2 regions of the Fructobacillus sp. ESL1117 genome follow, and region 1 is predicted to be linked to the other one. Evidence: riboswitches for the same ligand, from Rfam matches in the RefSeq annotation. Region 1 holds a riboswitch; the other holds the start of a gene.
What was found. A riboswitch is a leader RNA that binds a small molecule or an ion and turns the genes downstream of it on or off. The one in region 1 is predicted to bind thiamine pyrophosphate.
Positions count from the first base shown of each region.

Region 2: it holds a riboswitch for thiamine pyrophosphate, as region 1 does, so the genes downstream of both, ACSYSH_RS03310 (solute carrier family 23 protein) here and ACSYSH_RS01225 (ECF transporter S component) in region 1, are expected to answer to the same signal.

Region 1 is NZ_CP196385.1:272,866-278,740, reverse strand. It holds gene ACSYSH_RS01235 (energy-coupling factor transporter transmembrane component T family protein) at 1-77, opposite strand, end outside; gene ACSYSH_RS01230 (ATP-binding cassette domain-containing protein) at 74-1,483, opposite strand; gene ACSYSH_RS01225 (ECF transporter S component) at 1,496-2,053, opposite strand; TPP riboswitch at 2,136-2,226, opposite strand; gene ACSYSH_RS01220 (FAD-dependent oxidoreductase) at 2,332-3,672, opposite strand; gene ACSYSH_RS01215 (MerR family transcriptional regulator) at 3,876-4,253, opposite strand; gene ACSYSH_RS01210 (MFS transporter) at 4,243-5,553, opposite strand; gene ACSYSH_RS01205 (alpha/beta hydrolase) at 5,704-5,875, opposite strand, start outside.
Region 2 is NZ_CP196385.1:780,169-786,043, forward strand. It holds gene ACSYSH_RS03300 (acyl-CoA reductase) at 1-496, opposite strand, end outside; gene ACSYSH_RS03305 (LuxE/PaaK family acyltransferase) at 508-1,629, opposite strand; gene ACSYSH_RS03310 (solute carrier family 23 protein) at 1,622-2,938, opposite strand; TPP riboswitch at 3,059-3,162, opposite strand; gene trpA (tryptophan synthase subunit alpha) at 3,357-4,169, opposite strand; gene trpB (tryptophan synthase subunit beta) at 4,162-5,370, opposite strand; gene ACSYSH_RS03325 (phosphoribosylanthranilate isomerase) at 5,370-5,875, opposite strand, start outside.

The DNA.
Region 1 (5,875 bases):
AGGGTCACTGATTGGGTCAAAGAGATTTCCAAAGAAATCGCCAAAGCCAAAATCAGCCGTTGTGTGGCGTTCATCATACGAGCACCTCCTCTTGATAGGCCATGGCCGTTTGCTCATAGCGCAAGTGACGATCAACAATGTTGACCAGGTCTCTTGTTTGGTGAGAAACAACTAAAATGGTCAGTTCAAGCCCCTGTTGACAAGTCTGAATCAGATTTAAAACAACTGCCACCGACTGCTCATCCAAGCCTGCTAGTGGTTCATCTAACAGCAGTACTGGTGGGGCCATAATTAGCATCAACAGCAGCTGAAGTTTCTTCTGCTGGCCACCCGAAAGCGTGTAGACCGACCGGTCACTCAAGCCTGTTAAGTTTAGGTCGGACAGCCACTGTTCCAAGACCTCCTTCTTCCAGAAATCAGCATGGTGGCTTTTCTCCATCACCTGGTCAAGCTCTTCTTGAACCGTGATGTTTAAGAACTGGTCAGAGGCTGACTGAAATAACAAACCGACCTGGCCAAAGTAAAAACGCGGTTTCCACTCGCGGACTTCTTGCTCCTGGTAGGTCAAAGAACCCTCATAACGGTGTAGTCGAGCCAGCGTCTTCAAAACAGAAGACTTCCCGACTCCATTTGGACCGGTCACCAAGGTGATACCCTGTTCAAAGATTTGCAGGATATCCTGGTCTAAGACCAGCCGTTCACCGTTTTGTATTCGTAGATTATCAAAGCGATAAGCAGCCTTTTCGACCTGGTCACTTTCTACAACCGGTTTTAAAACCACCGTTTGCTTTTGGTAATCATATTGGTGCCAGTCATTTGCAGGCACCAACACCAAAGACTTCTCTTTGAGCTGATAAAACTGGCTGATTTTATCGAAGTAACCAGCTGGATCATGGTCGGAAACGACAACGCCATAGCCCTCTTGGCTAAGCTGTTTTAGTAAAACCTGGAGATCTTCTCGTGACTGACTATCAACAGCAGCAAAGGGTTCATCGAGCAACAGGTAGTCGGCCCCCAGGGCCAACACTTCTGCCAAGGCAACCTTTTGCATTTCCCCACCAGATAGGGTCACAAAGGATCGATCGATAAAATCAGTCAGACCAACCTTTTCCAATGCCCAAGTCGTCTTTTGGTCAATTTCTTCCTTGTCCAATTCGAGATTCTCCAGTGCAAAAATAAATTCCTCCCGCACCGTTGGCATGGCAAACTGGTCATCAGGGTTTTGAAAAAGCAAAGCCACCCGCTTGGCTCTTTCATTTGCTTTCAGTGTGGTCATCACCCTTTGATCAATTTCGATTTCGCCAGTAACTTGGCCACCATATTGTGGGTAAAGACCCGCCAAGGCCTTTAACAGGGTGGATTTTCCCGATCCGGAAGGCCCCATTAAGAGGGTCAGGGTCTTTTTTTCAAGAGATAAATTTAGATTATCAATGATGACTTGGTCACGATAAGCCAACGTGAGGTTTCTGGCAGTTATTGCCATTTTTTGTCCTCCTTATTCGTGGGACAACAACTTTGATCGATCTAACAACTTGGCAATCAAGTGTACCAAGACACCTGAGAAAAAGAAAATTGATAGGTAACGAACAATGAACAAAGCAACTAACAAACCTAGCTTGTAGTGAATATAACCTGATTTAAAGAGGTCCCAAGCAAAGGTCACGACTGTTCCAGTCAAGGTTGACAACCAAAGACCAGCAAACCAGTTCTTATAACCAGTCAAAGCAAAACCAAGTTCAGAACCAATTCCTTGAATAAAGCCAGACAAAAGCGTACCGACACCGTAAGAACCACCCAAGAACATCTCACCGGCTGCTCCAAGCATTTCGCCAATAAAGCCGGCACCGACCTTCTTTAAGATGTACGAAGCCAATGGTCCGGCCATCATCCATACACCAAGGGTGATTTCATTCGTAAAGGCTTGCAACCCAATCACGGCCAAGCCACTGTTAACAATCTGGTAAACCGGATCCATAATCCAATAAATGACCGAAAAAATAATCCCGATCAAGGCCAGCAAAATCACGTTTTGTAGCGTCCACTTTTGTTTCATTATTCTCTCCTTTACGTCCGGGCGAACAAAAAGGCATCAAAAAACACCCGCCTGGGCAGAGTCCAACACGGGTGGTCTTAAAAAAAACTTGTGTGGATCTTCCTTCGTCGGTCTTAGCCTAACAGGTTCAATGGGTTTAATTCTCAACCAAAATGGTACCCCAGATCGCTATATTCAAATTTACTACTTCACTAGCTTACACTGTCTTGAATTTTTATGCAAGTGTTTTCAAAGAAAAGCACCCAGACTCAGCCTAGGTGCTTAATCAAGCTAATTTTTTACTTGTTTGCCTTCAAAACGGCAGCCATGGCAACTGATGAAACATAGTTGACTGGTTGACCGAAGTTTGGTTGGAAGAAGAAGTCAGTCATTGACAATTGATCAATTGTCATGCCGTTTTCAATCGCCAATGAAACCACGTTGGCAGCTTGTGAAATGTCATGTTTTGACAAGAAAGCAGCACCAACAATCCGACGAGTCCCCTTTTCCCAAGTCAATGAGGCCTTAACTGGCGTCGTTGACAACATGAAATCAGGACGGTAATCTTCTGAAATTGTCACAGAATCCGCTTCAACACCCTTCCGAGCTGCTGATTGAACAGTCAAACCGGTTGCAGCGTAAGCTAACTCGTACAATTCAACGGCTGATGTTGCTTGTGTGCCTTGATAAGCCAACGTTGGTTCGACAATGTTCTTACCAACCAAAATTCCTTGACGAACAGCATTAGTTGCCAATGGAATGTAATCATCCTTTTGGGTGGGGTTGTAGAAGACAGTGGCTGAATCACCGGCAGCAAAGACATCCTTCACAGAAGTTTCCATGAACTTGTTTACCTTGATAGCGCCGTTTGGCAACATGTCTACTTGGTCACGGAACAGAGCAGTATTTGGCAAGAAACCAATCCCCAAGATGGCAATATCAGCTTCATAAGTGCCCTTGTCAGTTGTCACCTTGATACCATCAGCTGTGTCTTCAAATCCTGAAACCATTTGACCAAGGGCTAACTTAACACCATGGTCTTCATAGGCCTTTTGGAAAACAGATGAAAATTCAGGGGCCGTATTGTTGGCCAATACCCGGTCCAAACCGTCAATCAAAGTCACTTCCTTATCATTGACTGACAATTGTTCTGCCAACTCAGCACCGATATAACCAGCACCAATAACGATAATCCGCTTAACCTTTTCAGTTACTTCCTTCAAGGCATTGGCATTGTCCCAAGTCTTTGAGTCAAAGACCTTGTCAGAATCGATACCAGGGATGCGAGGCTTAATTGCGCGTGAACCAGTGGTAATCACAATCTTATCGAAAGTTTCTTCTGACTGAGCACCAGAAACCAAGTCTTTGATGTTCAAAGTCTTTGCTTTTAAGTCAGCAGCTTCAACAAGCGTTTGCATATGCATTGAAATACCCTGCTTAGCCATTGAATCTGGTGTTTCATAAAACATCTTGTCAGTTGATGAAACATTGTCGCCAATCCAAAGAGCGATTCCACATGACAAAAAAGAAACTGTTTGATTCTTTTCAAACACGTGAATCTCAGCGTCTGGGTGGTCTGCCTTAATCTGCTTAGCGGCAAACACGCCGGCGTGCGTTGAACCAATAACTGCAACTTTCATTAAAGTGCCTCCTAATATATAGCTATGTGAAAATTGTAATTAAATTTTACCAATAAAACAACGCTCTGTCAATCATCTATCCAATAGTTTTCAAGAAAGTATCAAATAAAACAAAGAGACAAATAGAGTCGTTCTAATCGATTAAAAATTCAGTTTGGCTCAACAAATTAGACATTTCCCAATCGTAAAACGATTTCAGTGCCTTACTCTAAACGATTTTCCGCTTGGCGCATGTGGCTTTCGTAATGATCAATTTTATATAGTAAATGATCATGAGCAGCCTGGATTTCATTAATGCGGTCCTGCATCTCTTCTGCCTGTTCTAGCAATAGTGCTTTACGCGTCGGAATTGTTTGGTCATCATCCTCCAGAACCATACCAATATATTCACGCAATCGTTCAATGGAAACACCAGCGTGGCGCATCGTTTTAGCAAATTTCAATTGATTAATGTTACGCTCGGTGAAATCACGCAACTGATTTTCCTTGCGCGGGACTGGCATAATGACCCCAATTCGTTCGTAATAGCGAATCGTATCATTTGATAATCCAGTCACCTTCGCAGCTTCTTTAATATTCATTTTGTACCTTTCGCACAACAAAAGCGGCCACAACTACAAAAGCAATTCCCGTAAAGAAAGCCATTGTCGCAACTTGACCATGGTAGCTCCCCGCCGTCGCCACAATCAAAGAAAGGCCGATTGGGCCACCAATTTGGTGAGCAGTGTTCGTCAACCCTGAGGCAATACCAGCCAGTTCGTCAGGTGCTTGATGCAGGCCGGCCGATGTCACTGGCGCAAGGACCAAGCCCTGCCCAATACCAATCACCACCATTGGCAAGGCAAAAGCCAACCAATAGCCCAAAGAAACCGCTGACAAGGCTGTAAACAGCAGACCGAGGAACAGTAATCCCTCGCCGACTAGTAGGATTAACTGATTGCCAAAACGATCAGTCAGCTTCCCCAAGGACAACGATACCACAAACTGAACGAATGTTAAGGGGAGAAAGGCCAGCCCGGATTGTAATGCCGTAAAATGATAACTGGTTTGCCAAACCTGGGGCAAAAAGAACCAGTATGGCAGCATGGCCATCATAAAGAGCATGCGTGCCAAGTAGGCCCCCGCACGAATTCGATTGTGAAATAGTGTTAAAGGCATCATTGGTTGCTTTTGCCGACTTTCAAAGCCAATCAAGCAAGCTAAAACAATGATGCCCAATAAAATCATTAGCCACTGGTTACTCGTTAAACCATCAATCAAGGCCGCTAATCCGCTGACGGACAGAATTGCACCAATATAGTCAATTTTTATCTTTAATCCCGCCTTATTCGGGACAAAGCGTACCGTTAACCCAAACAATAATAAAGTCAACGGCACGTTAATCAAAAAACCGGCTTCCCAAGAAAATAAAGTGGTGAGGCCACCGCCAATTAAAAGTCCAAGACTGGCACCAATCCCAGCTGTAACACCATAGTAAGCAATCGCTCGTTCACGCATTTGTCCTTGGTAATTATCCATCATCAAAGCCAAGGTGGTCGGCGCAATAATCGAAGAGCCCAGTCCCTGGACGGCCCGTAGTCCAATCACGAAGGCGGCATTATCCGACAAGCCAATCAGCAACGAACTCAATCCAAAAATGGTGATACCAATTAAAAAAATCCGTTTACGTCCAAGCAAATCCGAGAGCCGGCTCGACAATAGTAAAAAGCCACCGAAAGTCAGTGTATAGGCATTGGAAACCCACGATAAAGCATTAGGTGAAAGGTCTAGGCTTTGACCAATCTCAGTTGCACTGGTAAAAACAATGGAATTATCCATCAAAATTAAAAAGTAAGCGAGTAAGGTGATCGGCAAGACCATCCCAAATCGTTGTTTTGTCATTCTTATCTCCTTCAGTTAGGTTTCTTTCAAAACCAAGCATTGTGTGTTGTGATCAATAACCATTAAACACCTTGGAGTGAACTTCAAGTCAAGAAAAAAACAAGCAAAAAACAGCCTTTTGCCAAGACTGTTTTTAAGATTGACTATTGGTTATGCCATCAAGAACTGCTTGAGGACCTTGTTAACATCCTGATTTTCATGCAGCTTTGAATGTTGCGCATCCTTACCAGTAAATAACTTTTCCTGATAGGTGCTTGGTTGACGGACAAAGTATTTCAATGACTTCGACGCATTGTTAGTGACGGTTGCGTCCGATTCCTTT
Region 2 (5,875 bases), 510 kb from region 1:
TATTACCGGAAAAAACGTGAAAGCTTGTTTGGGGACCATAAGCCTTGGTTAGGCTTCCGGATGCTTGTGGCTGAAAAGCATCCAAAATTGCTGGGTTTGCCAATTCCGTATTTAAAAAGCGACGTAACTCTTTGGCACGAAACAGGCGCATATACCGCCTAATTTCCAAGTTAATCGTTTCCTCACTGTATCCCGTGATAATCGGTAATAACTTTAGTGCCAACTGGCGCTCATTGTACGCCGGGTCCATCCATTTTTCGGCGGCAGTACTAATCATCAGAATGATTTCTTCGACCGAAAGTTGACTTAAAAAAGCCTGCTGATGGTCTTTCAACGTCTTGATGGTTTCTTTGACTTCTTGTTCTGTCAAATCAGGATACTGTAAATCATAGCGTTGCTTACCCACCGAAATCGACCAGGTTTTCAATCGATTAAATTGACTCTCATTTGGCGCAAGAAACAAGTTGATTTTGGTTGTCTCTCCTTCTTTAGCCATTGTATCCTCTTTCATGCTTGATTGGCTTGCAGTAGTTGATCAACAGAAATTGAGCACCCCTTTGACTCCGCCCCAGCAATCCGACCAAGCAAAGTAAAGCCGACGTCATCCTGTACGGCTAAATCTTCCGTTAAGATGCCCAAGCATGAGTTCCAGTTCGAAAGGTCATAATAGGCCAAGACACCTTTTTGTCCGGGCGCAACAGGCGCCAAGGTATCGGTATCTAAAATCCTGACGCGAACCCAAGCTGGTGTTTGCTTACTAAAAATTGGGTCCAAACCCTGGTTGAGCCGCCACAAATTTTGGTCATAGCACTGTGAACTGATTTCCGTCATGCCATACATATTCAAATAATAGTCACGACCAATACCGAAGGCCGCTTCCAAATCAGCTAGTAGCTGGTCTTCGCTAACTTGACGCGATTGGCCCTTGAAACCACCGGTATCAAAAATTCGACTTTTTTCAGCCAGGTGAAAGACCAACTGGTGCTTTTGTAGATAATCCAAAAAATGGACGTAGGAAAAACTTGCGCCAAGCAGCATCACGGGACGGTGATCAATTTCTGCCGCCGTTAAAGCAGCGACCACGCCCTGATAATCAATCCCGTCTGCATCGACATAGGATCTGCTGTGTTGGTCACCAAATTCGGTAATGGCGCGACTGACATAATGAGCCAAAGAAGAATTGTCAAGGTGCTTTTCATCCGGAAATAGGCCAATAATAGTGATTTGATCAACGTCCGGGAGGACATACTGCTTGAAAGATACTTTCATTGACTCATTCCAAACAGCAAAAGTCGGATGGTAGCTATGGCTACGGTGGGTCTTATCCGTTGTCCCACTTGACATAAAAACAGCTTCGCCCGCCGTGATCGGCGTTGTCGACAGCGTTAACTGCTTGTATCCCTGAATCGGCATTAATGGTACTTCTTGCCACCGATGTACCATTAGCGGACTTTTTCGTTGTTGTTGCGCATATTTTTTATAGGGTAAATTATGGTCAAATTGGTATTGAAATAAATCGAGGGCCAACTGATTGAAATCCTCATCACTTTCATGGTGGCCGTCCATGACTTGGTGTTGGTCAATAAAACTCAGAATTTCTTTTTGAATTGCAGCAACCGAATCACTCATGGTTCTTTTTCCCTCCAAAAAATCCTGGTACAACAATTAATAGAACATGCAGGGTCACAATCGACAGAGCACCGACTAAAATACTATTTGAAAAGAGCGACTGATAAATACCCGAAAATCCTTTTGCATAAGATGGCAGGGCAATGGCCAGCAACAAAGACAGACCAATACTCATCCGAGTAGCTTCGCCTTTATCAGCCTTCTGCAGGGTTGCAAAGCCCGTCGTTAACAAGGTTGCCGCTGCCGGCAAAAACATCCCACCGATAACGGGTGCTGGGGTCAAAGCGAGTACTGCTGCAAACTTGGGCACAAATCCTAGTAAAATTAGTAATCCCCCGGCCAATAGAATGGGCTTACGAGAATGCACTCCCGTCAACTTCATGACCCCTAAGTTTTGGGCAAAAGCTGTGGTTGGAAAACCGCCAATCAAAGAAGAAAGCATTGAGCCACCCGCTTCACCTGCAATTCCACGACTAATACGCTTTGCACTTAATTCTTCTTTGGTAACATCTGCAGAGGCTTCATAAACGCCCAAAGCTTCAATCACTGCCACTAAATAAGCGATGAAGAAGGTCAGAAAAATGGCCCAATTAAAACGAAATAGTCCATAAGGAAACAACCGTGGTAGGCCAAAAAATGGTTGACTTTGCACGCTTGACAAGTCAATCATCCCCAGGCTGGCCGCCAAAAGATTACCAACCACAAGGGCCAGCAAAAAGGAAAACTTGCGCCAGTAACCTCGGCCAAACAACGATCCTAAGACGACAATCAAAGTGGTTGTAACGGCCACCAGAAGAACGTTTGGCGATGCAAAACCTTTTGTGCCAGGCGTCCCTCCTAGTAATTCTGACATTGTAAAACTTGAAAGCGAAATGCCAACCAAAAAAATAATGGTCCCGTTAATCGCAGGTGTCAATTTCTTAGCTAAGCGATGAACCCAGCCAAATAAAGACATCAGCAAAACAATAAAGCCACTGAGAAAGACGGCACCACCGGCAGCTGGCAAACCACCGGTTTTACCAGCACTAATCATGAGGGCGTCAAAGGCCGCTGAAGGCCCTTGCACGATCGGCAGCCGTGCTAATTTTGAAGCCTGCAAAATCGTTACCAGACCAGATGCCAAAAAAATGGCACTAATCAAATTCGTCGACAGGGCTAACGAGAGGCCCGCGGCTGAAGCAACAAAAATCGGATCAAGCCAGACATTGGAAACAAAGATGTGTTGGAGACTAATCAATATCGTCTGACTAGTACTCAATGGAATCTCTTCCGGGGAACTTTCTTGCTGCTGATGGTTCTGTTGAATCATTTTTTTCTCCTAAAATTCAATTCATCAATCCACCCTGAACAGTCTTTACCAGCAAAAGAAAAAGGTTGAATTCATGATGAATTCAACCTCAACCGAAAAGTCCCAAAAAAGACCCCTTGTTATCAATATTAGTTGCATTCCTACGCTGGTATTAACCAGATCAGGTACATAGGGTCTAAGACATTTCTGTCTAATCTCAGCGTGATGCTCCCCTTGCGAATTAATTAATTTTTTTCAGTATAACATGAAATTCAATATTAGAACAAATATAATCAACTTTGTTTAATCAAATTCGAAACTGTTCCACGAATAGTAGCAGCCAAAGCGCTGGTCAAAAAAGTTAGGCGAAATGCACCACCAGCAACAACCTCAATCTTGGTAGCAATCACTAGGCCATTTTACTTGTTGGTAACGGCACTCAATTTTGACCAATGCATTTAGCATTCCCAACCGACACACCATCAACAGCAGCGCTGATTTCTTTAGCGTACGCCTGTAACTTTGCTGGTGCTTTGTGACCATTTTCAGCGACAATCTGGACGCAGGCTGAGCCAATAATAACCCCATCGGCCAAATCAGCCATTGCCCGGGCCTGGTCAGCGGTATGTACACCAAAGCCAATAGCCACCGGCACATTCGTGACCGCTTTAATTTGCCCGACAACTTCTGCTAAATTAGCAGCAAAGGATTCACGGGTTCCCGTTACGCCTAAAGAAGAAACCAAGTAGATGAAACCGGTCGCCTCTTTGGCAATCAGCGCAATGCGCTCACCAGACGTCACTGTAATCAACGGAACCAAATCCAGCCCATGCTTGTCAGTAAAAGAAACTAACTCTCCTCGTTCTTCATAGGGCAAATCGGGGATAATCAGGCCATCGACACCGAATTTTTCACAGTCGGCGGTAAAACGTTCATAGCCATACTGGAGAACAACGTTCAGGTACACCAAGAAAACCAGAGGCACCGCTGTTTGCAGACGAATTTCCTTCACCGCCGTAAAAATCACTTCAATTGGTAAATCAGGGTCACGCAAAGCCCGCAAATCGGCCGCTTGAATAACGGGACCGTCGGCGACTGGATCCGAAAAAGGAATGCCAATTTCAACAATATCGGCCCCGCCCTTTGCCAAAGCCACGACATTTTTCACAGTCGTCTCCATGTCAGGATCATTGGCGGTGACGAAGGCAATAAAATTTTTATGATTCGTAAAGCTTTGACTAATTTTACTCATGAATTTCAACCCCCCGGTACTTGGCAATTGCGGCAACATCCTTGTCCCCCCGGCCAGATAGTGTGCAGACAATGACCTGGTCCTTAGGTAACGTTGGCGCTAATTTTTGCACATAGGCCACAGCATGACAGCTTTCAATAGCGGCAATAATCCCCTCTTGCTTGGCAATGTATTCAAAGGCAGCCACGGCCTCATCATCTGTAATACCGACGTATTGGGCACGGTGCTCGGCTGCTAATGCTGCGTGTTCTGGCCCAACACCCGGGTAATCGAGCCCAGCCGAAATCGAATAGACCGGATTGATTTGGCCACTATCATTTTGCAAAAAGAGTGACTTCATGCCGTGAAAGACACCTAAGCGACCCTTTTCGATAGTAGCCGCCGTCAAATCAGTATCAACGCCCTTGCCGGCTGCTTCTACCCCAATCAACTCAACTTCAGCATGGTTAATATAATGGGCAAAACTACCAATGGCATTGGATCCGCCACCAACGCAGGCGATGACCATATCGGGCAAACGTCCCAATTGGTCTTGAATTTGTTGCTTGGATTCCTGGCTGATCACGCTTTGAAAATCACGGACTATCTCCGGATAAGGATGGGGGCCGGTGGCCGAACCCATCACATAAAACGTATCCTCAGGCCGAGCCGCAAAGTCCTGCAAGGCAGCATTAATGGCATCCTTCAACACCATTGATCCGGAAGTCACGGCGTGGACTTTGGCCCCAAGGAGTTCCATCCGATAAACATTCAACCGTTGGCGATCCGTGTCCTCCTTGCCCATAAAGACTTCGCACTCCAGACCAAACAAGGCAGCAATCGTAGCCGTTGCTACCCCGTGTTGTCCCGCTCCTGTTTCGGCTATTAAGCGTTTCTTGCCCATTTTCTTAGCTAACAGTGCCTGGCCAATGACATTGTTAATCTTATGGGCCCCCGTGTGGTTCAAATCCTCACGTTTAAAATAAATTTGGGCGCCACCAAGGTCAGCCGTCATGTTTTTGGCATAGTACAACAACGATGGTCGGTTGGCATAATTAGCCAATAGGTCAGCCAATTCCGCCTGAAAATCAGGGTCGGCCTGGGCTTCCTGGTAAACTGCAGCCAACTTATTTAACTCATTCATCAAAGTTTCCGGTACATATTGGCCGCCATACTCTAAAAACCGACCACCCTGCTTCTTTGTCTTGTATTCTGCTTCCATTACTTTCTCTCCTCTTGATGGGCAATGGCTACCAGTGCCAACATCTTTTTTAGGTCTTTATGCCGGTTGGTTTCCGCCCCAGTACTCACATCAACGCCAGCAGGCTGATAAACCTGCAGTAAATCGCTTAAATTATCGGGGCGAATCCCGCCAGCCACAAATAGGTGGTTCGGGGCCAAACCAGCTAACCGCTGCCAATCTAATCGTTGACCAGAGCCAGCACCAGCATCAACCATTAAAAAATCAATTAGGTCAAAATTACTAACTGATTGTTCTTGCAAACTGCCACTAAAATTGGCTAACTGCCGATTGCGATCTAGACCTTCTTCCAAACCGCCATTGTCTGCTTGTGGCCGACACCACCGAAGCTGATTTTGCCAACTCTTGGCCTGGTCAATGGCATCATCACCCACCAGGGCTTGGATAATTGGTACGCCTGCCATTTCCAACCGCCGGACCTCATCAATTGGTCGCCGGCCATGGAGCTGAATCAGCTGAATCGTCC